Regions from separate parts of the Acidovorax sp. BL-A-41-H1 genome, predicted to be linked through region 1. Evidence: riboswitches for the same ligand, from Rfam matches in the RefSeq annotation. Region 1 holds a riboswitch; the other holds the start of a gene.
The links. Region 1 has a riboswitch for glycine ahead of gcvT (glycine cleavage system aminomethyltransferase GcvT). Riboswitches for the same ligand answer to the same signal wherever they lie in the genome.
Positions count from the first base shown of each region.

Region 2: another riboswitch for glycine. It lies ahead of ACTPOI_RS10310 (D-amino acid dehydrogenase); the one in region 1 lies ahead of gcvT (glycine cleavage system aminomethyltransferase GcvT).

Region 1 is NZ_JBPVJQ010000005.1:319,496-335,318, forward strand. It holds gene ACTPOI_RS12560 (NAD(P)H-dependent oxidoreductase) at 1-247, shown strand, start outside; gene ACTPOI_RS12565 (MFS transporter) at 248-1,618, opposite strand; gene ACTPOI_RS12570 (MerR family transcriptional regulator) at 1,708-2,781, opposite strand; gene ACTPOI_RS12575 (FKBP-type peptidyl-prolyl cis-trans isomerase) at 2,818-3,228, opposite strand; gene soxC (sulfite dehydrogenase) at 3,480-4,721, shown strand; gene ACTPOI_RS12585 (c-type cytochrome) at 4,714-5,358, shown strand; gene ACTPOI_RS12590 (Crp/Fnr family transcriptional regulator) at 5,413-6,021, opposite strand; gene gcvP (aminomethyl-transferring glycine dehydrogenase) at 6,038-8,926, opposite strand; gene gcvH (glycine cleavage system protein GcvH) at 9,041-9,415, opposite strand; gene gcvT (glycine cleavage system aminomethyltransferase GcvT) at 9,510-10,646, opposite strand; glycine riboswitch at 10,698-10,821, opposite strand; glycine riboswitch at 10,835-10,940, opposite strand; gene ACTPOI_RS12610 (TRAP transporter large permease) at 10,947-12,224, opposite strand; gene ACTPOI_RS12615 (TRAP transporter small permease) at 12,307-12,801, opposite strand; gene ACTPOI_RS12620 (TRAP transporter substrate-binding protein) at 12,907-13,878, opposite strand; gene ACTPOI_RS12625 (Lrp/AsnC family transcriptional regulator) at 14,315-14,773, shown strand; gene ACTPOI_RS12630 (integration host factor subunit beta) at 14,929-15,294, opposite strand; gene rpsA (30S ribosomal protein S1) at 15,475-15,823, opposite strand, start outside.
Region 2 is NZ_JBPVJQ010000004.1:272,427-288,249, reverse strand. It holds gene ACTPOI_RS10385 (hypothetical protein) at 1-275, opposite strand, end outside; gene ACTPOI_RS10380 (YiaA/YiaB family inner membrane protein) at 419-895, opposite strand; gene ACTPOI_RS10375 (saccharopine dehydrogenase family protein) at 1,197-2,375, shown strand; gene ACTPOI_RS10370 (EamA family transporter) at 2,536-3,450, shown strand; gene ACTPOI_RS10365 (Lrp/AsnC family transcriptional regulator) at 3,469-3,984, opposite strand; gene ACTPOI_RS10360 (1-aminocyclopropane-1-carboxylate deaminase) at 4,146-5,162, shown strand; gene ACTPOI_RS10355 (MFS transporter) at 5,398-7,347, opposite strand; gene ACTPOI_RS10350 (hypothetical protein) at 7,546-8,538, opposite strand; gene ACTPOI_RS10345 (helix-turn-helix domain-containing protein) at 8,676-9,407, shown strand; gene ACTPOI_RS10340 (TetR family transcriptional regulator) at 9,662-10,561, shown strand; gene ACTPOI_RS10335 (DUF2867 domain-containing protein) at 10,558-11,142, shown strand; gene ACTPOI_RS10330 (ABC1 kinase family protein) at 11,129-12,478, shown strand; gene ACTPOI_RS10325 (hypothetical protein) at 12,591-13,013, shown strand; gene ACTPOI_RS10320 (hypothetical protein) at 13,089-13,442, opposite strand; gene ACTPOI_RS10315 (YXWGXW repeat-containing protein) at 13,608-14,063, shown strand; glycine riboswitch at 14,250-14,370, shown strand; gene ACTPOI_RS10310 (D-amino acid dehydrogenase) at 14,471-15,784, shown strand.

The DNA.
Region 1 (15,823 bases):
GCACGCAGCCCGCCAGGCGTACATCGGCCTGAGCGCATCGCTGATGGCTGCAGCCTTCGAAGGCGTGGACTCCACGCCCATGGAAGGCTTTGACCCCAATGCGCTCGACGAAATCCTGGACTTGCGTGCACGCGGCCTGCGCAGCGTGGCGATCCTGCCCCTGGGCTACCGCGCCGACGAAGGCGACTGGCTGGTCAACCTCAAGAAGGTACGCCGCCCGCGCGAGCAGTTCGTCACCGAGGTGTGATCAACCCCCTGGCGCCGCGCGCACGGGCGCATCCGTCACGCGGCGCAGCGGCGTAAGCACCAGGGCGAGCGCGGCCAGTGCCACCAGCAACGCGCCGCTGGCGGCAAACAGCTGGCCCAGTGTGACGGCTTTCATCACCCATCCGGTCACCGCGGCCGAGATGGGCGCCAGTCCCATGAAGATGAACATGAACAGGCTCATGGCCCGGCCCAGCAGGGCTGGCGGCACACGCTGCTGGATCCAGGTGAACACGCGCACCTGCATGAACCCGCCCAGCAGCCCGATGACGAGCATGAGCGCAGCGCCTTGCCAGGTGGCCGTGATCTGGCCCATGGGCATGAAAAGCAGCCCGATCACCGCATCGAACACCAGAATCGTCAAGCCGAGGCTGCCCAGGCGCAGCCTTGGCAGCGCGCCGGATGCCACCATGCCCAGCAACGTGCCTGCGCCGTGCGCCGCCACGATGGTGCCGAACGCCGCTGCACCCAGTTGCGGCTGGCTGCTGGCCAGCACCGGAATGGCGATGTGGATGGGCCCCATGATGAAAAGGGCAATGGCACTCCAGTAGAGAAAGCAGGTGCGCAGCTCCTGGTCGCGCCAGAAGTGCAGCAGCCCGTGCCATACCGATGCGAGCGCGGCCTGCGTAGGCGCCCCGGTGGCTGCGGGTGTAGCGCCCGCGCCTGCGGTGCGCGTATTCACTTGGGCCAGCGTCCAGGCCGAGACGGCGAAACTGAGCGCATCCAGCGCAAACGCCAGGCCGATACCGGTGGCGCTGGCCATGGCACCCGTTGGGCTGGCCGGAGCAACACCACCCGTGCCAAACAACGCAATGAGAAGGCCTGCCAGCAAGGGGCCCATGAACATCGTGAGCTGCCGCAGCCCCAGGCTGATGCCATTGGCCGCCTGCAGCTGCGCGGGCGCTACCACGTGCGGCATCATGGCCGTGCCGGATGGAATGCTGAACGCCGTGGCCAGGCCTATACCCAGCGCCAGCAGGTACACCATCCACAGGGTCAGGGCGCCTGCCAGCACCAGCCCGGCAAGCAGGGCCAGCAGTACCAGATTGACGTATTTGGTGACCATGAGCACCTGCTTGGGCGAGTGGCGGTCTACCAGCGCTCCGCCAATCAATATGAAGAGCGCGCGCGGCACGCTGACCAGCGCCAGCACGGTGCCCAGCACCAGCGTGTCGCCGGTCATCTGCAGCACCAGCCACGGCAGGGCGATGAGGGTGAACTGGTCGCCCAGCATCGACAGGAACGAGCCGCTGATGAGGAAGCGGAAATTGCGGTCGCGCAGCAGGGCTGTGCGCGCGTCGGGTGCGGCGTGCGTGCGGCCCGTGCTTGTGGGATGTGGGTGTTTGGAGTCCATGGGTGCGGACTGTGCAGCCTCACGTAGCGTGAGGGTCAAGCGCCGTGGGCTCAAATTTGCCCACGCTGCAGCGCTCAGGTTGCGTACGGTCAGACCAATGGATCCTGAGGCGCCGTTGAATTCATCGGAATTGCACAACTGGCCGAGCCCGGCTTGCCCGGTTGCGCGCACGCGGCCGCGGCCTGCAGGTACGCCCGTACGTCGCTGCTCAAGGGCGAGCCGGCCTGCAGCAAGGGCTCGCTGGCCGTGGCCTGCATCAGCCGGGCACGCAGACCTGAGTCATGGCTGGCGAGGGTGTCCAGCAGCGCACTCCACCTGCGCGCGCAGGCCAGTGCGTCAGGGTGGTGGCAGGGCAGGGCGCGCGCCATCAAGGCCTGCACATCGCGCTGCAAGTCGGCCCACGCGTGGTGCGGCACATGGCCCAGGGCGCTGAAGTCCTCGGGCTGCAGGTACTTTTCAAGCAGTGCCATGCGCAGTTTGATCGCGCCTTCGATGTATTCGATCATGTCGCCGGGCGGGGCATGGTTGCGCCCCTGGGCGGTGGGTTCGGTGCGGAACATGTGGCCCCACCGTTCCAGGAGGTCCATGTCGCCATGCATCCACTGCAGCATCAGGGCCATCCACCGATAGGCCAGCGCCTGCACCTCGGGTGCATTGCGGGGCAGTTGCTGGTCCATGGCACGGCGCACCTCGTCCTTCACCGCAAGCCAGTCGGCCTCGATGGCTTTCCAGCTCTCGAAAATGCGCTTGAGCTCGGCGGTGCTGAAGTGCTTGCGATAGGTGGTCATGAGGGCCAGCGTTTCCAGCCAGTTGCCCATGTCAGGCTCCGCTCCGGCCACCAGCCCGTCGCGCAGCATGGCCAGCCTGCTGCGCAGGTCGGTGGCGCGGGCAATCTGGTCGTCCAGCGCGCGGATCTGCTGGCTGATGATGCGCTGCGGCGCCACGCCTTCACCGGCCAGCAGCTCGCCGATGTCGCCCAGCGCCAGGCCCATCTGCCGCATGGTCTGGATGGAGTGCAGCCGTTGCACATCGGCCTGGCTGTAAAGCCGGTAGCCGGCGTCCGACCTGCCAGAGGGCTTGAGCAGCCCGATCTCGTCGTAGTGGTGCAGCGTGCGCACCGTGAGGCCGGCGCGCCGTGCGAGGTCACCGACCTTCAGCAACATGGGGACAGCCTGTACGACGGGGGCGGGCTGGCATGGTCAGCGGCGTACGGACACCAGTTCGACTTCGAAGTTCAGCGTGGCGTTGGGCGGGATCACGCCGCCCGCGCCGCTGGCACCGTAAGCAATGCCGGGGGGGCAGGTCAACTTGGCCTTGCCGCCAGGCTTCATGCGCTGCACTCCTTCGGTCCAGCAGGGGATCACGCGGTTGAGCGGGAACTCGGTGGGCTCGCCACGCTTGTACGAGCTGTCGAACTCCTTGCCATCCAGGAAGGTGCCGCGGTAGTGCACCTTGACCGTGTCGGTGGCCTTGGGGGATTCGCCGGTGCCCTCCTTGAGCGACTGGTAGACCAGGCCGCTGGCCGTGGTGACGGCTGCTGGCGCTGACTGGGCGTGGGCAAGTGGGACGGCCAGCAGGCCGGCGAGCAGAAAGGCGGAGCAGGAGCGCACGGTGGTACCTCGGGTAAGGGGTAAAGGGGGAAAAAGCGGAAGGGGAATCGAAGAGCGGGTTCGCAGGTGCAAGGCCCAAGGGCAGATGCGGGCGCGGGGGCGCCAGTGTAAGGGCGTGGTCCGAGGGCCGTGCAGCAGGCCTGCCACGAAGCGTTGCGCGTAGCGTTAACCGGCGTTAATGCGCGCCCTGGGTTGCGCCCTCAGACTGCCGGTGCGGCCACAGGGCCGTGTGCAACCATGAGGGGATTTGAATGACTTCACACGACGTCCGGGCGGGCCTTGCGCGGCGGACATTTTTGGGCGCGCTGGCGGCTGGAAGCAGCGCCGCCACCCTGGCGCAGCCCGCGCAAACGCTGGCCGCAAGGCTGCCCGGGTCGATGGCACGGGCGGGCGGCGCAGACGTTCCGTATGGGCAGCCTTCGCTGCATGAAGCCGCTGTTCAGCGCACCCCATCGAACCATTCCGGGTTTGCCGTGTGGCGCACGCCGCTGGAGACACAGCGCGGCATCATCACGCCCAGCGGGCTGCATTTTGCGGTGCATCACAGTGGCATTCCCGAGGTCGATCCGCAGCGGCACAGTTTGCGTATCCACGGCCTGGTGCAGCGCCCGCTGCAGTTTGATGTGGAGCGGTTGCTTCGATACCCCATGGTCAGCCGGGTGCATTTTCTGGAGTGCGCGGGCAATTCGGCGGCTAACGCGTTGTCGCCGACCGCGATGGACCAGACCTTGGGTGAGATCGCGGGCGAGGTGTCATGCTCGGAATGGACGGGGGTGCCGCTGTCGTACCTGCTGCAGGAAGCAGGCGTCAAGGACACCGCCCGCTGGGTGGTGGTGGAGGGGGCGGACGGTGCTTCGCACAGCCGCAGCGTGCCCTTGCAGCCATTGAAGGAGCACGCCATGGTGGCGCTGTACCAGAACGGCGAGCGGTTGCGCCCGTCGCAGGGCTATCCCATGCGCCTGTTCATTCCGGGCTTTGAAGGCAACGTGAATGTGAAGTGGCTGCACCGGCTGGAGGTGACCGACGCGCCGGCCTACACCAAGGATGAGTCGGGCCTCTACACACAGCCGCTGGCGGATGGCCGTATCGAGCGCTTTGCCTTTCACATGGATGTGAAGTCGGTCATCACGCACCCGTCGGGCCGCCAGAGGCTGTCCGAGCCCCACGGTTTTTACGAGATCGCGGGACTCGCGTGGTCCGGCTACGGCCGCATTGCGCGCGTGGACGTCTCGGTGGACGGTGGGCGCACCTGGGCTGCCGCGCAACTGCACGGCCCGGTTCTGGATCGGGCATTCACCCGCTTCACGCTGCCCTGGCGCTGGTCCGGACGCAAGGCAGAGCTGATGAGCCGCGCCACCGATGAGCACGGGCGCACCCAGCCCCTGCGCAGCGAATGGAAGCGCCGCTACGCCATGCATTCGTTCAACCATTACAACGCAGTGCAGGCGTGGCGGGTGCAGGCCGATGGGCGGGTGGAGAACATGTATGCGTGAAGATCGCATCTGCTGCCAGTTGCGGATTGCAGCGTCCGCTTTGCGACGGTACTGGAAGGCAGGCTCCAGTGCGGTGGTCGCGTCGGTGCTGTGGGCCGTGCCCGGCGGGGGAGGTGCCAGCGAGGCCGTGGTGCCGCCACCCGCCATCGGCCTGGGCAAGGCGTTGACCGCCGAGGAGATCGAGCGCTACGCCATCACCGTGTTCCCGGACGGGCGTGGCCTGCCGCAAGGCCGCGGCACGGTGGAGCAGGGCGCCCGCCTGTACCAGATGCAGTGTGCCGCGTGCCACGGTGCGCGGGGCATCGAAGGGCCGGCGTCGCGCCTGGTGGGAACCGATGGATTCATTGGCTGGAGCGACCCCTTGCGGCCCCTGCGTGTGCGCAAGTACCCGCTGCAAGTGTTTTCGGTGGGGGCGATGTGGCCCCATGCCACGACGCTGTTTGACTATGTCCGCCGCGGCATGCCCATGCATGCCCCCAAGAGCCTGACCGACGAAGAGGTCTATGCGGTGACAGGCTATGTGCTGCACCTGAACGGCCTGGTGGCCCGCCAGGCCGTGATGGACCGCGAGACGCTGCCCAAAGTGGTGATGCCCGGGCTGGCAAGAACCGTATCGGCCTGGCCCGCAGAACGCTGAGGTGTGATGGCTATGCCGAGACGTCGTGGTGAGCATCTGCGTCCCGGCGGTGCCTCAAGCCACGCGATGCCCGTCCGCCATGCCCATCCGGGCGCGGATGCGTGAAAGCGAAACCGGTGAGATGCCGAGGTAGCTGGCCACCTGGTGTTGCGGAATCTGTGGCGCCAGTGGCCCGTACGCGGCCAGGAATGACTCGTAGCGTGCCTGCGCTGTCAAGCTGAGCAGTTCCGCTTCACGGTGCGCCTGCTGCGTGAACACGTGGCCGATGGCCTGCGCAAGAACGCCTTCGAGGTGCGGATGGGTGTTTTGCCACTGCCGGAGCGTGTCGTAGTCCAGTTCGACAGCATCCACCTGCGACAGCGCTTCGATGGCGTACGGACTGGGCACCACAAGGGGCGGCAGGCTGCCCCCCACCCAGTTGCCCGGGCCGTGAAAAGAACGGTTGCGCTCGGTGCCCTGATCGTTGAGGTAATACAGGCGGACCACTCCGCGCTCGATCAGCCAGCATCGGGTGGCGTTGTCGCCCGCGCGCTGCAACGGTGTGCCGGCTTCCAGCGTGCGCCGCAGCAGCGTCTTCCAATGCGCTGCTAGCGTTGGCTCCGCGCCCAGCAGCGCCGCGAGCGCCTCTGGGTCGCAGACATTGCACGGGGCCTCGGGCGTCATCAAAGGGCGGGCCCTGTCAGGCGTAGTCAGACACAGGGATGCAGCTGCACGACAGGTTGCGGTCGCCCCAGACGTTGTCCACGCGGCCCACAGGCGCCCAGTACTTGCCCTTGCGCAGGGCGGGCACGGGGTAGGCGGCGGCCTCGCGGCTGTAGGGGCGGGTCCAGTCGCCCGAGAGTAGGCTTTCTGCCGTGTGCGGTGCGTTCTTGAGCGGGTTGCTGTCCTGCGGCCATGCACCGGATTCGATCTGGCGGATCTCTTCGCGGATGGCGATCATCGCGTCGATAAAGCGGTCCAGCTCGTGCAGCGTCTCGCTTTCGGTGGGCTCCACCATCAGCGTGTTGGGCACCGGGAAGCTCAGCGTGGGCGCATGGAAGCCGTAGTCGATCAGGCGCTTGGCCACGTCCTCGGCCATCACGCCACTGGTGTCCTTGAGGTGGCGCAGGTCCAGGATGCACTCGTGGGCCACGTGACCATTGCTTGATGCGTACAGCGTGGGGTAGTGGTCCTTCAGGCGCACGCTGACGTAGTTGGCCGAGAGGATGGCCACTTCGGTGGCCGACTGCAGGCCCTCCGCGCCCATCATGCGGCAGTACATCCAGCTGATGGGCAGCACGGCGGCGTTGCCCAGCGGAGCAGCGCTGACGGCGCCCACGCCACCAGCCACGCCGGCCGTGGCATGGCCGGGCAGGAATGGGACCAGGTCTTGCACCACGCACACCGGGCCCACGCCGGGGCCGCCACCGCCGTGGGGAATGCAGAAGGTCTTGTGCAGGTTCAGGTGGCTCACGTCGCCGCCAAACTCGCCGGGAGCAGCCACGCCCACCAGGGCGTTCATGTTGGCACCGTCCACGTACACGCGGCCGCCGTGCTGGTGCACCAGCGCGCACAGTTCCTTTACGCTGGTCTCGAACACGCCGTGCGTGCTGGGGTAGGTGATCATCACGGCCGCCAGATTGGCGCTGTGCTGCTCGCACTTGGCCTTCAGGTCTGCCATGTCGACGTTGCCGTTGGTGTCGCACGCCGTCACCACCACCTGCATGCCCACCATCTGCGCGCTGGCAGGGTTGGTTCCGTGCGCGCTGCTGGGGATCAGGCAGATGTTGCGGTGCGCGTCGCCCTGCGCCTCGTGGTAGGCCTTGATGGCCAGCAGACCGGCGTATTCACCCTGGCTGCCAGCGTTGGGCTGCAGGCTGATGCCCGCGTAGCCCGTGGCCTGGCACAGCCAGGCGCGCAGTTGTTCGTCCAGCTCCTTGTAGCCCTGTAGCTGGTCGGCTGGAGCAAAGGGGTGCATGTGCGCAAACTCCGGCCAGGTGATCGGGATCATCTCGCTGGTCGCGTTGAGCTTCATGGTGCAGCTGCCCAGCGGGATCATGGTGCGGTCCAGCGCCAGGTCCTTGTCGGACAGCTGGCGGATGTAGCGAAGCATGCCGGTTTCGGAATGGTGCGTGTTGAAGACCGGGTGCGTGAGGTACTTGCTGGTGCGGCGCAGCTCGGCCGGGATCAGTGGCTCAACGCCCTTTTCAAAGGCGTCGAAGGTCGGCAGTGCCTGTCCGTCCTTGGCGAAGATCTTCCACAGCAGCTCGACATCGGCCCGTGTGGTGGTCTCGTCCAGCGAGATGCACAGGTACTCTTCGAAGTAAATCCGCAGGTTGGCGCCCATTTCTACTGCTTTGGCAGCTATGGATTTGGTAGCGCCAGCGGTGTGCAGGCTCACGGTGTCAAAAGTGGCTTGCGGGCGCACTGGCGCACCCAGCTGCTCCAGGCCGCGCGTGAGGATGGCTGTATAGCTGGCCACGCGCTGCGCAATGCAGCGCAGGCCTTCAGGACCGTGGTACACGGCGTACATGCTGGCGATCACGGCGGGCAGGACCTGGGCCGTGCAGATGTTGGACGTGGCCTTTTCGCGGCGGATGTGCTGCTCGCGCGTCTGCAGCGCCAGGCGGTAGGCGTGGTTGCCGTGCGCGTCCACGCTCACGCCCACCAGGCGGCCGGGCAGGCTGCGCTTGAATTCATCGCGGCAGGCCATGTAGGCCGCGTGCGGGCCGCCTGCGCCCATGGGCATGCCAAAGCGCTGGGTCGTACCCACCACGATGTCGGCGCCCCATTCGCCGGGCGGCGTGATCAGGGCCAGCGCCAGCAGGTCGGCTGCTGCAATGAAAGCTGCGTTGCGCGCGTGGGCCTTGTCCACCTCGGCACGCAGGTCGTCAATGCGGCCGCTGGTCGAGGGGTACTGCGCCAGCACGGCAAAATATTCGCCATCGAGCAGGGTGTTCCATTCTTCGGCCGAGTTGGCCAGATGCACCTCGATGCCCAGGGGCTTGGCGCGCGTCTGGATCACCTCGATGGTCTGCGGGTGCGCGTCGCCGGCCACCACGAACACGTTGCTCTTGCTCTTGACAGAGCGCTTGGCCAGCGTCATGGCTTCGGCCGCGGCAGTGGCTTCGTCCAGCATCGATGCGTTGGCAATGGGCATGCCGGTCAGGTCGCACACCATGGTCTGGAAGTTGACCAGCGCTTCCATGCGGCCCTGCGAGATCTCGGCCTGGTAGGGCGTGTAGGCGGTGTACCAGGCGGGGTTTTCCAGGATGTTGCGCAAGATGACGCCCGGCGTGTGCGTGCCGTAGTAGCCCTGGCCGATGAAGCTCTTGAGCACCTTGTTTTTCGATGCAATCGCCTTGAGTTCTGCCAGCGCTGCGGCCTCGGTGATGGGCAGTGGCAGGTCCATGGCGCGGCTGCGCGCAATCGAGCGCGGCACGATGCTTTCGATGAGCGCGCGGCGCGATGCCTCGCCAATCACGGACAGCATGTGCGCTTCATCAGCGGCATCGATACCGATGTGGCGTGGCAGGAATTCGGTGGCGTTTTCAAGCTCGCCAAGGGGCGTGGCGGATTGCATCAGCATGGGGCAGTCTCGTGAGGGCGGGGTTGGGGTGGGGCCGGGCGCTGGTGCGCGGGCGGTGGGGCCCGTGCCGGGCATGGCCCGGCGCCATGCCCGCAAACGCATCGCGCTGATCGATCAGGCGTTCTTGGCGAACTCGGTGTAGGTGGCTTCGTCCAGCAGGGCGTCGAGCTGTGCGGCGTCCGACAGCTTGACCTTGAAGAACCAGCCGCTGTTCAGCGGGTCGGTGTTGGCCAGCGAAGGATCGGCGCGCAGGGCTTCGTTCACTTCGGTGACTTCGCCCGAGACGGGCATGTACACGTCGGCAGCGGCCTTGACGGACTCGACCACACCAGCGACTTCGCCTTGGGCAAAGGTCTTGCCGACTTCGGGCAGGTCCACAAACACCACGTCACCCAGGGCGTCCTGGGCGTGCACGGTGATGCCGACGATGGCGGCATTCTGGTCAGCGACGTTGATCCATTCGTGGTCTTTGGAGAATTTGACGGTCATGGGGGGCTCCTCAAAAATTGATGGTTGAACAGGTAAGAGACTGCACTGCGCAATGTAGCGGGCCCGCGGGCAGCATGGCCGCGGGCGCCCGGCGTCAGCCTCTGAAATAGTTGGCCGGCACGAAGGGCATGGCGCGCACTTCCATCGGCACCGGCTTGCCGCGCACGATGGCATTCACGCGCGTGCCAATGGCAGCAAACGCAGGCGCCACGTAGCCCATGGCCACGGGTTCGTTCACCGTGGGCCCCAGCAGGCCGCTGGTGACCTCACCGATCTTCTGGCCGTCGGTGCTCTGCAGCTCGGTGTGGTCGCGCACGGGTACGCGCTCCAGCGCGACCAGGCCCACGCGCTTGCGCAGCAGGCTGGCAGGGTTGTCGATCTGCGCCAGTACCTTGTCGGCACCAGGGAAGCCACCTGCGCGCGCACCGCCTGTGCGGCGCACTTTCTGGATGGCCCAGTTCAGCGCGGCCTCGGGCGGTGTGGTGGTGGTGTCGATGTCGTTGCCATACAGGCACAGGCCGGCTTCCAGGCGCAGCGAGTTGCGGGCGCCCAGGCCGATGGGCTTGACCTCTGGCTGGGCCAGCAGGGCGCGTGCCAGCGTATCGGCCTGCGCGGCGGGCACCGAGATTTCAAAGCCGTCTTCACCCGTGTAGCCGCTGCGCGTGACAAAACAGTCGCAGCCTGCAATGCTGAAGTCGCCACCGGTCATGAAGACCAGCTTTGCAACGCCGGGCGCCAGGCGCGCCAGTGCAGTGACGGCCTGCGGGCCCTGCAGCGCCAGCAGTGCGTGGTCGGGCATGGGGATGACCTGGCAGCGCTGACCGATGCGCTCGGTGATATGGGCGATGTCGCCCACCTTGCAGGCACCGTTGACGATCACGAAGATCTCATTGTTGCCCTTGTTGAAGAACATCAGGTCGTCAATGATCGTGCCTTCGTCGGTCAGCAGCAGACCGTAGCGCTGCTTGCCCACTGGCAGGTCGATCACGTCCACCGGCATCAGACTCTCGAACGCAGCCGCGGCGTCGGGCCCCACCAGTTTGAGCTGGCCCATGTGCGACACATCAAAAAGGCCGGCGGCCTGACGGGTGTGCAGATGCTCAGCCATGAGGCCTGCGGGGTACTGCACAGGCATGGAATAGCCGGCAAAGGGGACCATGCGCGCGCCCAGCTCGATGTGCAGGGCGTTCAGGGGCGTGGTGAGCAGGGGGGCGGCAGCAGGGGATGACATGGGCGGGGCTCCGGGCAAATGGGGGCCGCGGCCTTCAACGATGGCCGCGGTATTTGCCCTGCTGTCCGCTTTACCTGAGAGATTCACCGCAGCGCCCTGGCTGGCCCTGCGGTTTGCTCCTTCGGTGGATGGGGGCCGCGCGTGGGCGGTGCCATCTCTCTCCAGCAAGGGAACGCCCGCATCACTGCGGGCGGTTGTCAGTCCTTTTGCCTGAGCGTTCGGCTGCTGCCTGCGCCTTCGGCGGTGCAGCGCGAGCCATTCACTGGCCGGCGCACTCTCTCCTGACGGCCTCGATTCTACCTACTTTGCGTACACCAGGTCCCGCAGGAAGAGCGAGATGGATGGCACATACGTGATGATCAATAGGCACGCGAAGATCACGCCCACGAATGGCAACAGGTGCGGGATGATCCGGTCGAGCGATATCCGGGCCACCGTGCAGGCCGCAAACAGGTTCACGCCAAAGGGCGGCGTGATCATGCCCAGCGCAAGATTCACGACCATGATCAGGCCGAAGTGAACGGGGTCGATACCGAAGTGCACCGCCACAGGCGCCAGGATGGGCGCGAGCACGATGATGGCCGCACTGGTCTCGATGAACATCCCGATGATGAACAGTGCCGCGTTGACGCCCAAGAGGAAGAGGGCGGGCGACTGCAGCACGGCTTCAAGCCAGCGGCCAATGGCATCGGGCACGCCCGCGCGGGTGATAAGGAAGGCAAAGAGACCAGCGTTCGCGATGATGAACATGATCACCGCTGAAGAGATCGCAGACTTGCGCAGGATGGCGAACAGGTCCTTGAGCTTGATCTCGCGGTAGATCACGACCCCCACTACCAGCGCGTAAAAAACAGCCACTGCGGACGCTTCGGTGGGCGTGAAGACACCCCCGTAAATGCCGCCCAGGATGATCACGGGCATCAGCAGTGCCCAGCCGGCCTGCAGCGTGGCCTTGCCAAACGACATGCGGCCTTCGCCATCGTTCTTGCCCCAGCCCTTGTATTTGCAGTAGGCCCACACAAACAGCATCAGCGCGCCGCTGATCAAAAGACCCGGGCCAAAACCGGCGATGAACAGCTCGCCAATCGACACCTCGGCGCTCACCCCGTACAGGATCATCGGAATGGATGGCGGAATGATCACGCCCAGCTCGGCGCTGGTCGCCTGCAGCGCAGCCGCATAGCTCGTGGGGTAGCCGTGCTTGATGAGCGCCGGGATGAGGATCGCGCCGATGGCAAACGTGGTGGCCACCGACGAGCCCGACACGGCCGCAAAGATCATGCAGGTGAGCACGCAGGTCATGGGCAGGCCGCCCTGCACGCCACCGACAATGCTCTTGGCAAACTCCACCAGGCGGCGCGAGATGCCGCCGGTCTCCATCAGGTTGCCAGCCAGGATGAAGAAGGGGATGGCCGCCAGCGGAAACTTGTTGATGGAGGCAAACATCTCCTTCACCGAGATCAGCATGTTGGCGTTGGACGCCTGGATGCCCAGGATGGAGGCGAGTCCGATGGACACCGCCACCGAGATGGTGAGCGCAAAGCACAGCACCATCGTTGAAATCATGACCAGGCTCATAGCGCTCCCACCATCGGCGTTGCTTGCAGTTGCGGGCCCTGAAAAGGCCAGCTTATTCGTTTGACTGGGCGGAGGAACGCGCTCATTGGGCGGTCTCCAGTTCCATGCGCAGCGGGTCGATCAGGTTGCCGATGATCCCGACCACGCAGAACAGCCCGCCGACCGGCATCGCAAGATAAGCCCAGAACATCGACACCGATTCCAGCCCGGCCATGCTCTGCACGCCGCCGCGCTGGGCGTAGTCCCATCCGTACCAGATGATGATGCCGATCAGTGCCAGGGCGGCCAGTGCCACCACCCAGTCAAGCACGCGCCGTACCCTGGGCGGGCTCCAGCGGTACAGCACATCCACGCTCACCATGGCGCCCTGGCGGAACGCCGCCGGAATGGCCAGGAACACCATCCAGATCAGGCTGAACCGGATCAGTACCTCGGTCCATTCGGCGGGCTGTTCCAGCACGAACCGCGTCACGATCTGGAACATGCCCAGCGATGCCGACAGGGCCAGCATGGCGCAGGCCCCCAGCATGGCGCTGAAAGTGGCCCATCGCTCAAAGGTCAAAAATGCTTGTTTCATGAAAGGCGCAGGCGCAGGGCCAAAGCGTAGGAAACAGAATGATAAAGCGCCCGTCAGCGCAATGGCTGCGGGCGCTGGATGCTATCTTATTGATAGCGATCCGAATTACTTCACGTCGCGGATCTTGTCCAGGGCAGCCTTGCCAAACTGCTTTTCAAATTCAGCGTTGACGGGTGCCAGGGCTGCCACGAACTTGGACTTGTCGGGGTTGTCGATCACGGTCATGCCCTTGGCACGCAGGTCGGCCACGCCCTTGGCGTCGTCTTCATCCACGCGGGCGCGGTTGGCCTTGGTGCCTTCCTTGGCGGCGTCGATGAAGGCCTGCTTGTCGGCGGCCGAGAGCTTGTCGAACGAGCCCTTGTTCATCACGAAGATGGCGGCCGAGTACACGTGGCCGGTGAGCGTGAGGTGCTTTTGCACCTGGTCGAACTTGGCCGAGATGATCACGGGCAGCGGGTTCTCCTGGCCGTCGACGGTACCTTGCTGCAGGGCAGTGAACACTTCAGGGAAGGCCATGGGCGTGGTGATGATGCCAAAGCCCTTGTACGCGGCGATGTGCACAGGGTTCTCCATCGTGCGCATCTTCAGGCCCTTGAGGTCATCGGGCGTGTTGACCGAGCGCTTGCTGTTGGTCATGTGGCGGAACCCGTTCTCGGCCCAGGCCAGCGCCTTGAACCCCTTGCTGTCGAACTTGGTCAACATCTCCTGGCCAATGGGGCCGTCGAGCACGGCGCGGGCGTGTGCCTTGTCACGGAACAGGAAGGGAACATCCAGGATCTTGGTGTCGGGCACGAAATTCGGGATGGGGCCTGTCGAGCTGAAGGCCAACTCCTGCGTACCGAGCTGCACCGCCTCGATCGACTCGCGCTCGCCGCCCAGTGCGCCGTTGTAGAAGGTCTGTACCTTGTAGCGGCCGCCCGTGCGCTTTTCGACTTCCTTGGCGAAGGTGTCGATGGCAACGCCCTGGTGCGAGTTCTGTGCCGTGGAGATGCTGATGCGCATGGTGGTCTGCGCGGCGGCAGTGGCTACAAAGCCCAGTGCCAGGCTCAGTCCAAGGACGATTCGGGTGAGTTTCATTCGCGTGTCTCCGGTGGGATGTAGGGCGACGCAGCAGCGGGCCGCGCGCAGGACTTCTAAATTATGGGTGCCGCACAGCCGCCGGGGCATCGGGGTTTGTGCTGGTAAGCGTACTTATGAACTGGCTGAGCATCCCAGATGCGTCTTTGGAAGCTCACTCATCGTGCCCCCGCCCTGGGGCAGCAATGTGCGTGGGGCATGGAGCGCGTCGGCTTGCAGGGCTGCCTGTTGCCCGTTGCGCCGGGCCCCCAATGCCAAGGGCCCCGTGCTGGCGGTAACCAGCCGGGGCCTTGTCAGTTTGTGCGCTCCGGTAAGAACGCCTTGATGGGAGAAGTATGCAGGGCAGGGCGCAGATGATTTTGCTGAAATGATCGCAGTGTTGCTGAAATGCAGAAGGATTTTCTGTTAATCAGCCAAACGGTGAATAATCAGCACCATGGATCGCCTTGACCGAAAAATTCTCGCTGTACTCCAATCCAACGCACGGGCCAGCCTGCAAGAGATCGGCCAGGCCGTGGGTCTCAGCCCTTCGCCCTGCTGGGGCCGCATCAAGAAGATGGAAGAAGCGGGCGTGATCCAGGGCTATACGGTGCGCATCAACCCGCAGGCGCTGGACCTGGCCGATACGGTGCTGGTCCAGGTCACGCTGGACAGCCACTCCGACAACACGCTGGAGAAGTTTGGCGAAATCCTTGCGAGCATTCCGGAGGTCATCGAGGCCCATCTGGTTTCGGGCGACTACGACTACCTGCTGCGCGTGGTCGTGAAGGACACCCGAGACTACGAGCGCCTGCTGCGCGAGAAGCTCTACAAGATCAAGGGCATCCGGCACAGCCGCTCGAGCTTTGTGCTGCGAACGCTCAAGAAGGCGGATCTGCCTCTTTTTGCCGGTTAGGGCATCAAAAAGGCCGGTAGCGCTGGATTTAAATGCCTAGATTGCTATCGAATAAATAGCATTTTTGTTCCGTCAGGGTTGCCGTGGTTGATCCGGCTGTGCCATCGCGGCGCCCTGAAAGGGTGCGGTTTACCGACGCTGGGAGCTTTCGGTAGTCAAGGACGGCCTGCCTGCGGGCCGGTGGCAAGTGTTTTCAACTGGCCGGTGGCTTCTTCGAGCTCGGCGGTGCGCTTGTCCACGGCTTCGCGCAGGGCCTTGCCTGGCTTGAAGTGGGGAACGCGCTTTTCAGGAATGGCAACGGCTTCGCCGCTGCGGGGGTTGCGACCCATGCGGGGTGGCCGGTGGTTGACCGAGAAGCTGCCAAAGCCGCGAATCTCGATCCGGTGACCGCGCACCAGTGCTTCACCGACGGCGTCCAGAATCGTCTTGACGGCAAATTCGGCGTCGCGATGCGTCAGCTGGCCGAAACGGGCAGCGAGTTCTTCGACGAGGTCGGAGCGGGTCATGGAATCTTGTGGCATACGCGCAGGTGCTTGCTTCAAAAAAAGCGGGCGCCAATATGGCGCCCGCTGTCTTGCCAAAGTGCCCTTCGGTGCATTCCACCGGGTGGGGCCGGGGTAGCTGCACAGACCTTACGTGGATAGGGCCTGCGAACTGCCTCGGCTGCCCGCCCGATGGCGTGGCACCAGGGCAGGCTTTGCTTACTTTTCCGAGTTGTCCAGCTTGGCGCGCAGCAGGGCGCCCAGGCTGGTCGTGCCGGCGCTCTCGCGGCTTGACTGCTGGCTCAGGCTGGCCATCGCGCCTTGCTCGTCGGCCATGTCCTTTTGCTTGATCGACAGCTGGATGTTGCGGGTCTTGCGATCCACGTTGACCACCACGGCCGTGACTTCGTCGCCTTCTTTGAGCACGTTGCGGGCATCTTCCACGCGGTCGCGGGAGATTTCCGAAGCGCGCAGGTAGCCCACGATGTCTTCGCCGAGGTCGATTTCAGCGCCACGGGCGTCCACGGTCTTGACCTTGCCGGTCACCGTCTGGCCCTTGTCGTTCACG
Region 2 (15,823 bases), on a different contig from region 1:
CCAGCCACCTCCACGCTCACCTGGGCGCCGTCAGAGGCGCGCTCCAGCAGGTACACGGTACCGACGGCCGATGCCTCCACCGCCTTGACGGTGAGCACCGCGCCGCCCACCGACAGCGCCACCGGCACAGTGACCACGGCACCCGCGGCAGCCGACGCCACCGAGGCCGTACCCACCACCGACGCCACGGGCAGCAGCGACAGCGCGGCCGATGCCTCGCTCTGCGCACGGGCGGGCAGTGCCACTGCTGCGCACAGCAGGCCGGCAGCCAGCATCAGGGCGGGGATGAGGGAGCGGCGCGTGGAGCCGCTGCGGATGGTGTGATGAAGATGCATGAAAAGACTCCTGAAACTGGGCCAGCAAGGGCCAGCCCCGGGATGACGATGGGAATGGAGGAACCGGCCGGACGAAGGCTTGCTTACTCGGCGCGGGCGGCTGCCGCAGCTTCGCGGCGGCCCTGCAGGCGGGCTTCGAGCAGGTCGGCCTCATGGCGGTCACGCAGCATCTTGGCCAGCGTGAAGGCCGTGGTGATGAGGTAGAGCCAGCTCACACCCAGAAAGGCCTTGTAGGTCACGTTGATGTCCATGCCCAGCAGGCCCCAGCCGGTCAGGCCCATGGCCACCGCAAAGCCGCCCCACACCACCAGCTTCCACAGCGGCGTGTCGCCAGCACCGCGGCGGGCCGCGCTGTCGTTGTCGCGTACAAACTTGGCCAGCACGAAGGCTGCCGACAGGCAGAACACGTAGCCCATCACCATGAAGGCCTGCTCCAGCTGCTGGCCCGGCAGCCAGGCCAGGCCCACGGCGCACAGGAAGACCGCGATGCCGAACGAGATCCACACCTGGAACTGCCAGGCCCGGGTGTCACGCTGAACAACGATGGGGGAGGAGGACATTTGGGTGGGGTGCCCGTGAGGGCTTTGGTTGAACACGGAACGCATCGTGCCCAGACGTAACTTGCGTGTCTGCGTTGAACCGTAACAGTGGCTGGCCACCGGCTGCCCGGTATCGCCAGGCGATACTTTTCGTACGTACAGGTGTGGTCTGGTTCCCACGATGCCCCCGCCTGTTCGATTGCGAGGCGGGCGGTGCCCCTGCGGAACCTGTGTGACACGGCCCGCCCGGCTGCCCGCAGACAATGCGCCACCCGGGCAATCGCACCCTGCCCGCCCCACCATTCCAGACGGAGACCACACCATGACCAAACCCTTTGACCTTGTCGTGCACGGCGCCACCGGCTTCACGGGCCGGCTCGTGGTCGAGTACCTGTTGCGCCAGTACCCCGCAGGCAGCGGCTTGCGCTGGGCCATGGGCGGCCGCAGCGCCGAGAAGCTGGCGGCAGTGCGCGATGAAGTCGGTGCCCCCGCCGACACCCCGCTGGTGGTGACCGACACCACCCACCCCGCCAGCCTGCAGGCGCTGATGGACTGCACGCGCCTGGTGCTCACCACCGTGGGCCCCTACCAGCTGTACGGCAACGAGATGGTGGCCGCCTGCGCCGCCAGCGGTGTGGACTACGTGGACCTGTGCGGCGAACCCGCCTGGATGCGCCACATGATCGACGCGCACGAGGCCGCGGCCAAGGCCAGCGGCGCGCGCATCGTGTTCTCGTGCGGGTTCGATTCGATCCCGTTCGACCTGGGCGTGTTCCTGCTGCAAAAGGAATTCCGCCACCGCCACGCGCACCCCGCCAACCGTGTGCGTGGCCGCGTGCGCAAGATGAAGGGCACCTTCTCGGGCGGCACCGCCGCCAGCCTGAAGGCCACCATGGCAGCAGCAGCCACCACGCCGGGTGTGCTGGACCTGCTGAAAAACCCGTTCTCGCTCACCCCCGGCTTTGAAGGCCCGCGCCAGCCATCGGGCAACAAGCCCATGGTGGATGAGGCATTGGGCGAAGGCGTGTGGGTGGCACCGTTCGTGATGGCCGCCATCAACACCCGCAATGTGCACCGCTCCAACTTTTTGCTGCAGCACGCCTACGGCACCGACTTTGTGTACGACGAGATGCTGATCACCGGCGCCGGCGAAAAGGGCGAGGCCATCGCCAACGCGGTGGCGGGTGACAAGTCGCTGGGCTCCGACACGGGCCCCAAGCCGGGCGAAGGCCCCTCGCGCGAGGAGCGCGAAAACGGTTTCTATGACGTGCTGTTTCTGGGCACCGACGATGCGGGCAACGCAGTGCGGGTAGGCGTGAAGGGCGACCGCGACCCGGGCTACGGCTCCACCTCCAAGATGATCACCGAGGCTGCCGTGTGCCTGCTGCAGGATGCCAAAGACACGGCTGGCGGCATCTGGACGCCCGCGCCCGCCATGGGCGACGCCCTTATCGACCGGCTGCAGGCCCATGCAGGACTGACGTTCGCCATCGAGGCGTGACGCCATGCTGCTGCGCCCCGCACGGTGCGCAGCAGCAGCCTGGGCAAAAGCCGCAGCGCCACCGCCCGGATGCGTCCGTTTTTGCCGCAAGCCCGTCCGCATCTGAGCGGCCAGCGGGCCTGCCGCCGACCACAATGCAGCCATACGCCCCCTGCTGCACATGAACACCCACCTCACCCCGCGCGACCTGTCCCTGGCCCTTCTGGTCATCGTGGTGTGGGGTCTGAACTTCGCAGTCATCAAGGTCGGCGTGGCCGACATGCCGCCCCTGTTGCTGGGCGCGCTGCGCTACCTGCTGGCGGCGTTTCCGGCGCTGCTGTTCGTGCGGCCGCCCAAGGTGCCGCTCAAGCTGTACCTGCTCTACGGCATGACCATGGCCGTGGCGCAATTTGCGCTGCTGTTCACGGCCATCCACATCGGCATGCCTTCGGGGCTGGCGTCGCTGGTGCTGCAGTCGCAGTCGTTCTTCACGCTGCTGCTGGCCGTGGTGCTGCTGCGCGAGCAGTGGCAGGGCAACCAGGTGGCAGGCCTGGCCCTGGCGGGCGTGGGGCTGGTGCTGATTGGCAGCGCGCACGGCGCATCGATGCCGCTGGCGGGCTTTGTACTCACGGTGGCCGCCGCGGGCATGTGGGGCTGCGGCAACCTCGTCACGCGCGCAGTGGGGCGGCACGGGCCGATGAACCAGTTTGCCTTCATCGTGTGGTCCAGCGTGGTGGCGCCACTGCCTTTTGTGGCGCTGTCGCTGCTGCTCGACGGCCCCGCTATGGTGTGGTCTGCCGTGCAGCACCTGTCGTTCCAATCGATGGCCGCCGTGGCTTACATCGCCTGGATTTCGACCCTGCTCGGCTTCGGGCTGTGGACGTACCTCATGTCGCGCTACCCCGTGAACCGCGTGGCCCCCTTCACCCTGCTGGTGCCCGTGGTGGGGCTCACCACCGGCTGGGTGGTGTTTGGCGAACAGCTGCGGCCCGTGCACTTTGCGGGCGCCGGGCTGCTGATGGCGGGGCTGGTGGTCAATGTGTTCGGCGGCCCGCTGTGGTCGGCCGTGATGGGCCGGCTGCGCGCCGCGCAGTGAACCGGCCCTGCAGCGCGACTACACCGCCAGCGGCAGCTCGGTGGTGGAGAGCACGTTGCGCAGCACCATGAACGACCGCACCTGGCGCACACCCGGCAGGTACAGCAACTGCTCGGCGTGCAGGCGGTTGAAGCTGTCGTTGTCGCGCGTGCGCACCAGCATGAAGTAGTCGAACTCGCCGGTGACCACATGGCATTCCATGCAGCCCGACACCTTGGCGGCGGCCTTTTCGAACGCGGCAAAGGAATCGGGCGTGGAGCGGTCCAGCACCACGCCGATCATCACCAGCATGCCCGCGCCCACCGCCTGCGGGTTGAGCAGCGCCACGACCTTGCCGATGAGTCCCAGGCGCCGGAGGCGCTCCACGCGGCGCAGGCAGGCGGGCGGGCTCAGGTGCACCTTTGCGGCCAGCGCCACGTTCGACAGGGACGCGTCGCGCTGCAGCTGGCGCAGGATGGCCTTGTCGGTGCGGTCCAGGTCGGCAGACACATCAACCTGCGGCACATTCTTTGCACGAACTTTTGTTGCGCACATGGCTGTTATTTAGAAATATTGGATGCATGCATTGTGCTTGAGCAACACGAAAAACTGAAAAACAGCCCAATTACGCAACCACTTTACGCAGGTGTTTTTCTACGATGAGAGCACTGCAAGCCACCGCTTGCTGCCCCCGAAACATCGACCGGAAAACCGCCATGAACCTGCAGAAATTCGCCCGCCACCCGCTCACCTTCGGGCCCTCGCCAATCACGCCGCTGCCGCGCCTGTCGGCCCACCTGGGCGGCAAGGTGCACCTGTATGCCAAGCGCGAGGACTGCAACAGCGGCCTTGCCTTTGGCGGCAACAAGACGCGCAAGCTCGAATACCTCATCCCCGAAGCGATCGCGGGCGGCTACGACACGCTGGTATCGATCGGCGGTATTCAATCGAACCAGACGCGGCAGGTGGCCGCCGTGGCCGCACACCTGGGCATGAAGTGCGTGCTGGTGCAGGAGAACTGGGTCAACTACTCCGACGCGGTGTACGACCGCGTGGGCAACATCGAGATGAGCCGCATCATGGGCGCCGACGTGCGGCTGGATGCAGCGGGCTTTGACATTGGCATCCGCCCCAGCTGGGAGCAGGCCATGGAGGATGTGCGGAAGGCCGGTGGCAAGCCCTTTCCGATTCCTGCTGGTTGCTCAGAGCACCCGTACGGCGGCCTGGGCTTTGTGGGCTTTGCCGAGGAAGTGCGCCAGCAGGAGAAAGAGCTGGGCTTTCAGTTTGACTACATCGTCGTGTGCTCGGTCACGGGCAGCACGCAGGCGGGCATGGTGGTGGGCTTTGCGGCCGATGGCCGTGCGCGCAAGGTGATTGGCATTGACGCATCGGCCAAGCCCGAAAAGACCCACGCGCAGATTTTGCGCATCGCACAGAACACCGCCGAGCTGGTGGAGCTGAGTCAGGCCATCACCGCCGAAGACGTGGTGCTGGACACGCGCTACGGCGGCCCCGAATACGGCCTGCCCAACGAAGGCACGCTGGAAGCCATCCGCCTGTGCGCGCGGCAGGAGGGCATGCTGACCGACCCGGTGTACGAAGGCAAATCCATGCACGGCATGATCGATAGGGTGCGCAACGGCGAGTTTCCCGAAGGCTCCCGCGTGCTGTACGCGCACCTGGGAGGGGTGCCGGCGTTGAACGCCTACAGCTTTCTTTTTCGCAACGGCTGATGCGAATCAGCCCTCCGCGCGCGAGGAGCAGGAACGCCTGGCACGGGTGGCGGGGCTCTCGCTGATCTGACGGGCTCTTGCCTGTCCAAGGCACGGCGCTCACATAGGCGCTGCACCAGGCCAGCAGCCGCCGCGCAAGGGCGCCCCGCCGCGCTGGCGGCGTCCCCCTGCCCGCCAAGCGCAGCGTGATGAGAGCGGGGGGAAGGCGCGAAGCGACTCAGGGGGGTGACCTCCATCAGGCGGCCAGCAGCTTTTCCACCCGCTCCCGCAGCAGCGCAGGCTGCACCGCCGCAGGCGCCACTGCCTCGCCCACGTTGAGCCCCACGCGGCTGTAGAACCCGCGGCGGAACGGCCGCACCATGGCACCGCCCTGCTCGATGCGGCTGAAGTACGAGCCCCACAGGTTGGTCAGCGCCATGGGTATGACCGGGGCCTCGATACCCTCTGCGCGGGCGCGCTCGATGATCTTCATGATGCCGCCCTTGAACTCCTGCAGCTGCCCGTCCTTGGTGATGCCACCCTCGGGGAAGATGGCCAGCAGGTCGCCTTCGCGCAGCACCTGCGTGGCGCGCTCAAAAGCTGCTTCGTAGGTTTTGGGGTTTTCCTTGTAGGGCGCGATGGGAATGGCCTTGGCCAGGCGGAACAGCCAGCCCAGCACCGGCACGCGGAAGATGCGGTGGTCCATCACGAAGTAGATGGGCCGTGGGCTGGCAGCCATCAGCAGCACGGCATCCACAAAGCTCACATGGTTGCAGGCCAGGATGGCCGCGCCGGCCGATGGCAGGTGCTCGTCGCCCTGCACCTTGAAGCGGTACACAAAGCGCGAAGACACCCACGCAATAAATCGCAGCAGATACTCGGGCACCAGCATGAAGATGTAGAACGCCACCACCGCGTTGGCGATGCCGGTGAACAAAAAGATCTGCGGCACGGTGAAGCCCGCGCCCAGCAGGGCGCCGGCAATCAGCGAACTGGCGATCATGAACAGCGCATTGAGAATGTTGTTGGCCGCGATGATGCGTGCGCGGTGCGTGGGCTGGCTGCGCATCTGGATGAGCGCGTACATGGGCACGCTGTACAGGCCTGCGAACAGGCTCAACAGCAGCAGATCGAGCATCACGCGCCAGTGCGCGCCCTGGGCCATGAAGGCCGCCAGGCCCATGATTTCGGACGGCGGCAGGCTGCGGGCGGCAAAGTACAGGTCGATGGAAAACACGCTCATGCCGATGGCACCCAGCGGCACCAGGCCGATCTCGACATGGCGGCGCGAGAGCACCTCGCACAGCAGCGAGCCGATGCCGATGCCGATGGAAAACACCACCAGCAGCAGCGACGCCACCTGCTCGTTGCCATGCAGCACCTCCTTGGCCAGGCTGGGGAACTGGCTCAGGAATACGGCACCGAAGAACCACATCCAGCTGATACCCAGCAGCGAGCGGAACACGACGATGTTGCCGTGCGCCAGCTTGAGGTTGCGCCAGGTTTCGGTGAACGGGTTCCAGTTGATGACCAGGCCCGGGTCGGTGGCGGGCACCGACGGAATGAACTGCGCCACCGCTCGCCCGGCCAACGCAGCCACCACGCAGGCCACCGCCACCGTGGTGTGGCCAATGCCCGGAATAGCCACCAGCAGGCCACCGGCCACGTTGCCCAGCAGGATGGCCACAAAGGTGCCCATCTCGACCATGCCGTTGCCGCCCGTGAGTTCCCGCTCGCTCAGCACCTGCGGCATGTAGGCAAACTTGACCGGGCCAAACAGCGTGGAATGCACGCCCATCAGAAAGGTGCACAGCAGCAGGATGGGCACGTTGTCGGTCATGAAGCCACCGGCCGCCACCAGCATGATGGCGATCTCCATGTTCTTCACGAACCGGATCATCCTGGTCTTGTCGTACTTGTCGGTCAGCTGCCCCGAGGTGGCCGAGAACAGCAGGAACGGCAGGATGAACAGCGCGCCAATCACCAGCCCTGCCATCGCGGGCGGCAGCCACGACACGCTGAGCTGGTAGGTCACCATCACGGTGAACGCGAACTTGAAGAGGTTGTCGTTGGCCGCGCCGGAGAACTGCGTCCAGAAGAACGGCGCAAAGCGCCGCTGGCGCAGCAGCGCGAACTGGTTGGGGTCTTCGTGGTGCGTGGGCGCAGGCCCAGTGGCCGCGGGTGGGGTGCGGGTGTCGGTCGTCATGCGTTTCTCCTCGTTTCCCTCGGGCGCCGTGGGCACCCTGTGTGTTTTGTGGTGTTGTAAGCGCAAGGCGGGTCAGTGGCGTGACTTGCTGGTGACACACCTGGGGAGCCTCTGCACGAATCAGCGCGCCGTGTGCTCTGTGGCCTCGGGCGGTCTGCCGCGTTGCAAATACTCGCAATAGCTCGGCTATTGCTGCGGCTATTGCTGCGTTTTGCGCCTTGCAGCCCGTCCCGATCCGCAGCGCTCACTTACCGCTTGATTTGTGCAGAGCCCCCCAGCGACCCCGTTGTGGGCGCCATTCTGCCCCCACGCCATGGTTTGCGGCAGGCCCATGTGCGCCGTGCGCGCAGCGTATGGCGCTCTCGCCCCCAGGCTGCGCACGGCAAGCAGCACGGGCCACGCGGCAGCCGCAGCGGCCAGGTGCTTGAGCGTGTGGCCCGACACCCAGCCCGTGGCGTCCAGCACCGAATGGTCGGCCGCCTCAAACAGCTTGGCCAGCGCATACAGGCCGATGACGGCGCCCAGGTGCACCGCCAGCGCACGCCGGCGCAGCGGGAACAGCGCCGGCACCGCCAGCAGTGCCACCACGAGCATGCCGCCGATCTGCACCACGGCCCAGGGCATCAGGTTGCCGGTGCGCGCCCACCAGCCCACCGCCAGGGGCCCGGCCAGCAGCACGGCAGCAGCGGCCAGCGCACCCGCCCGCTCGCTCACGCGGCCCGCGGCCGCCAGCCCCAGCAGGCCCGCAAACGGCAGCACCATGCCCAGGCGGTCCCACACCAGGCCCGCATCGCCCGGCGCCCAGTGGTACACCGCAGAGCCCGCGGCAGTGGCGACCAGCCCGCCAAAGAACAGGTATGCGCAGCCACGCGATGCCGCATCCAGCGCGCCCTGCCGCACGCGGCGCAGGGCCAGCAGGCCCCACAGGCCAGCGACGGCAAAGGGCAGGTTGCTCAGCACATCCATGGCGCACGGGATGCCCCACAGCGTACGGCCATCGGCAAAGTCGTGCTGGTGCAGGCTGGCGGGCAGTACAGGCCCCAGGCAGGCCAGCGCCAGCAGGGCGAGCGCCACGCACAGCAGCGCGATTTCCGTGCGCAGCAAGGGGCCGCGGTGGAGCCCGGGCGCGGCGGTACCGGTGCGCAATGCGGCGGGTGTCCTCGAGCGGGACGGAACGGGACGGTGGGTCATTCGAGAGCTCCTGTGTCGGTGGTGACGGGTGAGGCGCAGTGTGGAAGTGCGCAGCCCGCAACACCGCAAAAAGTCGCTCAGGGGGCTACCCAAGATCCCGCCAGTATTGATAATCGATACCAAGGAGCCCCACCGACATGAGCACCACCGCCGACCTCGTCACCGCCCTGAAGAAGGAACTCAAGACCGCGCAGATGACCTACGCAGACTTGGCGCAGGCGCTGGGCATGGCGGAGTCCAGCGTCAAGCGCATGCTGGCCAAGGGCGACATGCCGCTGTCGCGCATCGACGCCATCTGCCGCGCGCTGGCGCTGGACTTTGCCGACCTGGCCCGCCGCGTGGCCGACGACCAGCCCCTGCTGAAAGAGCTGACCCACGAGCAGGAAAAGGCCGTGGTGGCCGACAAGAAGCTGCTGCTGATGGCGATCTGCGTGCTGAGCCAGTGGACGCTGGAGCAGGTGACCACCAACTACCGGCTCACCGAGGCCGAGGGCATCCGCTATCTGGCGCAGCTTGACCGCATCGGCATCATCGAGCTGCGCCCGCTCAACCGCTACCGCCTGAAGCTGGCCAAGACCTTCCGGTGGCGCCCGCATGGCCCGGTGATGAACTACTTTCGCGAGCATGCGCTGCTCGACTACTTTGCAGGCGGCTTCGATGGCGCGGGCGAAGGCGTGCTGCTGGTGCACGGCAACATCAGCCGTGGCCTGGCGCCCGCCTTCATGGAACGCATGCAGCGCGTGGCCCAGGACTTTGCCCAGCAGCACCTGGCCGACCAGAAGCTGCCCGAACGCGAGCGCGAGGGCTACACCCTGCTGCTGGCCATGCGCAGCTGGGAGTTCGAGGCCTTTGCCAACATGCGCAAGTGAGCGCCTGACACGCGGCTGGAGCACCAGCGCAGGCGGGCATTGCCCGGGCGACTGCGCCGCCAATGCAACGCCCCGCCCCGCCCCGCCCGCAAAGCTTTAACTACTAATTTAATAGCAACCCAGGCAATCAAAACCTGGACTTGAGGCCAAAAGCGCCTCAAATGTCGCTTTCTGGTGCCGCACCGCCGTGCTTGACCGCATAAACGGAAACTACTATTCTTTAAATGAACTTTTTAATCATTTAAAGAATAGCGATGAAAACCACCCGCCAGCAGCAAGACGCCACGCGCCGCCAGATCGTGGCCAGCGCGGTGGACCTGATGACCCGCCAGGGCTTTGACGGCACGACGATGAAGGACATCGCCCGCGCCGCCGGCATTGGCGACGCCACGATCTACAAGTACTTCCCCACCAAGGACCGCATCGTGCTGGGCTACCTTGACGAGGTGGTGCAAAGCGCCCTGGCCGACACACTGCAGACGCCCGGCTTTACCGACTACGGCCTGCAGGAAAAGCTGCAGCGCCTGACCGATGCGGTGCTGGAGCGCCTGCTGCCCGACCGCGAGTTTGCCGCGCAGGTGCGCGGGCTGGCGGGGCGCTCGCCGCTGTCGATGCTGGCCGAGCCGCTGGCCGCGCGCCAGGCGCTGCGCGAGGCGGTGGCCAGCTTTCTCGAAGCGGCCGAGGCCGCAGGCGAGATCGAGCCGTGCGACTTCAAGAACCTGGCAGGCAGCCTGTACACCGACTATCTGGTGGGCGTGGTCGGCTACTGGCTGGCCGATACATCGGATGAATTTGCCGACACCACGCAGCTGGTGGACCTGTCGCTGGGCGTGCTGGTGCAGGCGCTGCGCAGCGGGCTGGTCAACCGCGTGCTGCAGCTGGGCGGCTTTGTGCTGCGCAGCCAGATGGCCCGCATGGCACAGCACGGCAGCGGGCTGCTGGGCATGCTGCAGATGGCGCGCGGCGCGCTGGGCGCGGTGCCCACCGCAGGACAGCGCGGCGCAGCGCCCGCTGCTACCGGGCCCGACGCCACCGCAAAGCCCGCCCCGGCTACACGCAAGCCGCGTACCCCCACGGCAGCTGCTCCCAACGATGCCAGCGCCACCAAAGCCCCCGCCCGGACCACTGCACGCGCCAAGAAAGCCACGCCATGAGCCACCCCGCCTCCACCACCGCCCACACCGGCGTTCTGCCCACCGCACGCGCCATCGCAGTGCCGCCCGGCACCGCCATCCACGCCACGCTGCACGGGTCGGACTTCCACGACGCCTACGAGGTGCCCGATCACCACCCCGACCGCCCCGCCCTGCAAGCCTGGCTGGACGTGGCCGCGCAGACGCCGGCGTGGATTCGCGCGCTGATGCTGGTGCGCAACAAGGCCGTGCGCCTGGTCGGACTGAAGGACGTGGGCCAGCTGCAGGATGGCTACCCTCCTGCCAGCGGCAAGGCCCTGAACGATGCCACCAGCTACGCCGTGGGCGACCGCGTGGGCATCTTCCGCATCCGTTTCCTGAGTGATCGCGAGGTCATCCTGGGTCAGGACGATCGCCACCTCGACGTGCAGGTGTCCATCCTGAAACACGTCGAGGGCAGCGCGGCGCCCACCCTGGTGCTGACCACCGTGGTGCACATCCACAACGCGCTCGGCCATGCCTACATGGCGGTGATCACGCCGTTTCACCGGGTGATTGCACGCAGCCTCACGCAACGCATGTCCGGCCATGGGCAGCACTGACGCACCGCGCACGGGCCGGCTGGCCCGCAGCGCCATCACCGGGCTGGCGGCGGCACGCATCGGCATGGCCGAGCTGGGCCAGCGCGTGCGGCAGCACACACCCCAGGCTCAGGCAGACCACGAAGCCGCCGTGGGCCGCATCCTGTTCGCCGCACTGGGCCAGCTGCGCGGCACGGCGCTCAAAGTGTCGCAGCTGCTGAGCATGCACCCCGATGTGCTGCCCGAAGGCGTGCGCCGCGAACTGGCGCGCGCCCAGCACCAGGCCACGCCGCTCAACCGCGCCTTGGTGGGCCGCGTGTTCCGCCAGGCCTTTGGCGCCGAACCCGAGGCGCTGTTCAGCCGTTTCGAGCCCACCGCCTTTGCCGCAGCCAGCCTGGGCCAGGTGCACCGCGCCGAGCTGGCAGGCCACGGCACCGTGGCCGTCAAGGTGCAATACCCCGGCATTGCCGCCACCATCGGCAGCGACATGAAGCTGATGCGCGCCGCGCTGGCCACACTGGGCCACACCGGCATGCCCGTACCCGCCCCAGCCGTGGTCGATAGCGTGATGGATGGCATCGAAGCTACGCTGCTGCGCGAAGTGGACTACCTGCGCGAGGCCGAAGCAATGGAATGGTTTGCGCAGCACGCAGCCCTGCCGGGCATCGTGATGGCGCAGCCGGTGATGTCGCACACGCGGGCGCAGGTGCTTACGCAGCAGCACCTGCCCGGGCTGCACATCGATGCCTGGCTTGCTACCGGCCCCACGCAGCATGCGCGCGACGCAGCGGGCCAGGCACTGTGGGACTGGTTCATGCACTGCATCTGGGTACTGGGCCGGGTGCATGCCGACCCGCACCCGGGCAACTTCCTGTTCATGCCCGCCGAAGCGGCTGACCGCGGTTGCCGCGTAGGTGTGCTGGATTTCGGCTGCACGCAGCAGCTTTCGCCCGCGTTCCGTGCAGGCGTCGCGCAAGCCTGGGCCGCACTGCTGCGGCCCGAAGCCGACCCCGCGCGCAGCGCCGGGGTGCTGGCTGCCTACCAGTTGCTCGGGCTTATCAGCCCTGTCATCACGCCGCAGCAATACGCCGCCGAGATGGCGCCCGCACTGGCCGACATGCAGGCGTGGCAGATCGAGCCTTTCACGCAAGCGGTGTTCGACTTTGGCACCAAGCGCCCGCCGCCCATCACCCGCGCCGACCACCAGCGCGTGCTGGGGCGGCACCTGTCCCATGTGCCTGGCGAGATGCCGGGATTCGAGCGCATGTGGATGGGGCTGATGCACCTGCTCACGCGGCTGGGTGCGCGGGTGCACACAGGGGCAGACGTGATGCTGGCATACGGGGGTGGGCCATGACGCACCCATGGGCCCTGCACTGCTACCCGTGCGCCGCGGCATCCAAGGCAGGCCGTATCGCGGGCGCAGGCGGATGCGTGGCAGTGTGCATAGGGCGGCATAAGGGATGCCCATGAACCCGCTGCTGATGGCTGCCGCCGTAGGGCTGGCACTGGTGGGGCTGGTGCATTCGGTGCTGGGCGAGATCATGGTGTTCCGCGCGCTGCGAAGGCAAGGCATGGCAGCCCGCGGCATGCGTCACAACGAGGGCGGCGCCCCCTCGCCCGTGGCGCCATGGGCGCTTGCGCTGCCCCGGGAGCACCTGGGAATCGTGTGGGCCACCTGGCACCTGGTCACGCTGCTCGGCTGGGCCCTGGCCGCTGTGCTGTGGCGCCTGGGGACTGTGCCCTCCGATGCCGCGCTGGCTGTCTGGGTGGCCGATGTCGCGGGCCTGGTCACACTGGCCGGCGGGATGCTGGTGCTGTACGCAACCCGCGCGCGGCACCCCGGCTGGGCGGCCCTGCTGGTGGTGGCCGCCCTGGTGTGGTGGCGCTAGCCGCCGAAGTCCTTGGTTGATGGTTGTGGCGGAGCGTGCCCAAGACGTGGGCCGACGGATTAGTGCAGCGGGTCTCTAGGCCTTGAGAGCGAGACAGTTGAGGAGCAGCAGCGCGGCCCCCGGAACCATCAACAACAACGTGCCTGCAAGGCCCCCGACCCCAGTCGAGACCACAGCGCCCGCCAGCACGATGACGGCCAGCCAGCAGGCGGCCGACCCCACGGCAACGGACCTTGCAAAGCGGGACGCCTGCCTGCGCGACGCCGCGAGAGCAGCGAGGCACGGGAACAGCACGACCACCACCATCAGCGTGCTGTCGATGTCCCAATCGTCGGGCACATAAAGAGTCCCGAGGCCGATGAGCACCACCCCGCCCAGCACAGCAAGGCCGTTGAGGAGCACGACGGCAAGGGTCAGCGGTGGCGACATCGGCATGCTGCAAAGGGTACCAGCCCCGTCGCCGAATCCGCGTTGATCTCCTGCACCAGGACACACAACTTCACAAGACTTCGCATAGGCCCTACGCCTGCTTGACGGCGGCTGTTCAGCATCAAGGCTCCGGTTCCGCAAGGGACGCTTTCCGAGGAGTTCACCATGGCACGCCATGCTCTTGTTGCAGTTTCCATCGCCCTCGCTTCGCTGGGCACCACCGCCGTGGCGCAGGCGCAGACCAGCGCCACCATCGTCGTGCAGGCGGGCAGCCCGCAACACTACGGGTACGCGGCACCCGTGCCCGTGCAATACGGTGCGCCACCACCACCGCGGTACGAAGCGGTGCCGCACCCGCGGCGCGGCATGGCATGGGTACCCGGCCACTGGGAGTGGCGCGGCCACCGCCATGTGTGGATGTCGGGCTACTGGGTGAAGGCGCGGCCTGGCTACCACTACCGCGCCCACCAGTGGCAGGAGCGCGACGGTCGCTGGTACGCCGAGCCCGGCCGTTGGGACCGCGACGGTGATGGTGTGGCCAACCGGCACGACCGGGACCGCGACGGCGACGGCGTGCGCAACCGCAACGACCGCCGGCCCGACAACCCGTACCGCTACTGACCGGGCGCCCCTGCCGCGCCCTCCATTACGGGGGGCGGGCTTCCATCAGCAAGGATTGCGGTTCATTAGCGCGCCGCCCCGCCTAGAATCGCGCTCAGCAGGAGAGCAGCGGCCCGCCCCACCGGCAGCCACTGCACCGAAGGCGCAAACTCCCATACACGCTCAGGTTCCGTACTGCACCATTTTTAAAAGCCGTCTGGAGAGCCGCTGCAACCCGCCACAGGGTCTGCAGCGCACCGAAGGAGCAAGCCGCAGCCCGGGTGGGATGGCGGTGAATCTCTCAGGTACCAAGGACAGGGGGAGCGGCAGCTTGGCGGATGTGCGCCGGTTGCTTTTATCATGCTATTGATTCAATAGCTGCACCCGCACACCCATCAAGCGCCAGAGCCCTGAAAGGCTTGAAAATCATGCGCGTTATCGTTTTGGGTGCCGGCCTGCTCGGCGTGACCTCTGCCTACTTCCTCTCGCAACTCGGCCACGAAGTGACCGTGATCGACCGCCAGGGCGCGCCCGGCGCCGAGACCAGCTTTGCCAACGGCGGGCAGATCTCGGTCAGCCATGCCGAACCCTGGGCCAACCCCAGCGCGCCGCTGAAGGTGCTGCAGTGGCTGGGCAAGGAAGACGCTCCCCTGCTGTTCCGCCTGCGCGCCGACATGCGCCAGTGGCTGTGGGGCCTGTCGTTCCTGCGCAATTGCACACCCGCCCGCACGCGCCACAACATCGAGCAGATCGTGAGCCTGGGCACCTACAGCCGCGACACGCTGCAGCAGCTGCGCGCTGCCACCGGCATCCAGTACGACCAGCGCACGCAAGGCATCCTGCACTTCTATACCAACGCCAAGGAATTCGACGGTGCGTTGGCCCCCGCCGAGCAGATGCGCGCGCTGGGCTGCGAGCGCCAGGTGATCAGCGCCGACGAGGCTGTGCGCATCGAGCCCGCCCTGGCCCACATCCGCCCGCAGCTGGCCGGTGCCACCTTCACGGCCGAAGACGAATCGGGCGACGCCAACCAGTTCACGCGCGAGCTGGCCAAGCTGTGTGAAGCCGCGGGCGTGCAGTTCCGCATGGGCCACCACATCACGGCCCTGCGCGAAGTGGCAGGCCGCATTGACCATGTGGAAGTGACCAACGCCGAAGGCCGCTTCGAGCGCGTGCGTGGCGATGCGTTTGTGCTGGCCATGGGCTCGTTCAGCCCCCTGCTGGCGCAGCCCCTGGGCATCAGCCTACCGATCTACCCGGCCAAGGGCTACTCGGTGACCATGCCCGTCAAGGACGCGAGCATGGCCCACCAGGTCAGCCTGACGGACGACGAGTTCAAGCTGGTGTTCTCGCGCTACACCAGCGAGCGCGGCGACCGCCTGCGCATTGCGGGCACGGCCGAGCTCAACGGCTATGACCGCAACCTGAACCAGGTGCGCTGCGACGCCATCGTGCGCCGGGTGGAACAGCTCTTCCCCGGTGCGGGCGACACCACGCAGGCCCAGTTCTGGACCGGCCTGCGCCCTGCCACCCCCAGCAACGTGCCGCTGATCGGCAAGACGAAAGTGGGCAACCTGTTCCTCAACACCGGCCACGGCACGCTGGGCTGGACGCACGCCTGCGGCTCGGGCAAGTCCATTGCCCGCATCGTGAGCGGCCTGGCCCCCGAGCTGGACTTCGACTTCACCGGCATGGCCCGCCCAGCCGCCCCGGCAGTGCTCAGCGCACAAGGCGTGCGTTGATCCGTTTGCTCTTCTTTTAATAGCTTAAGAAGCTTATAA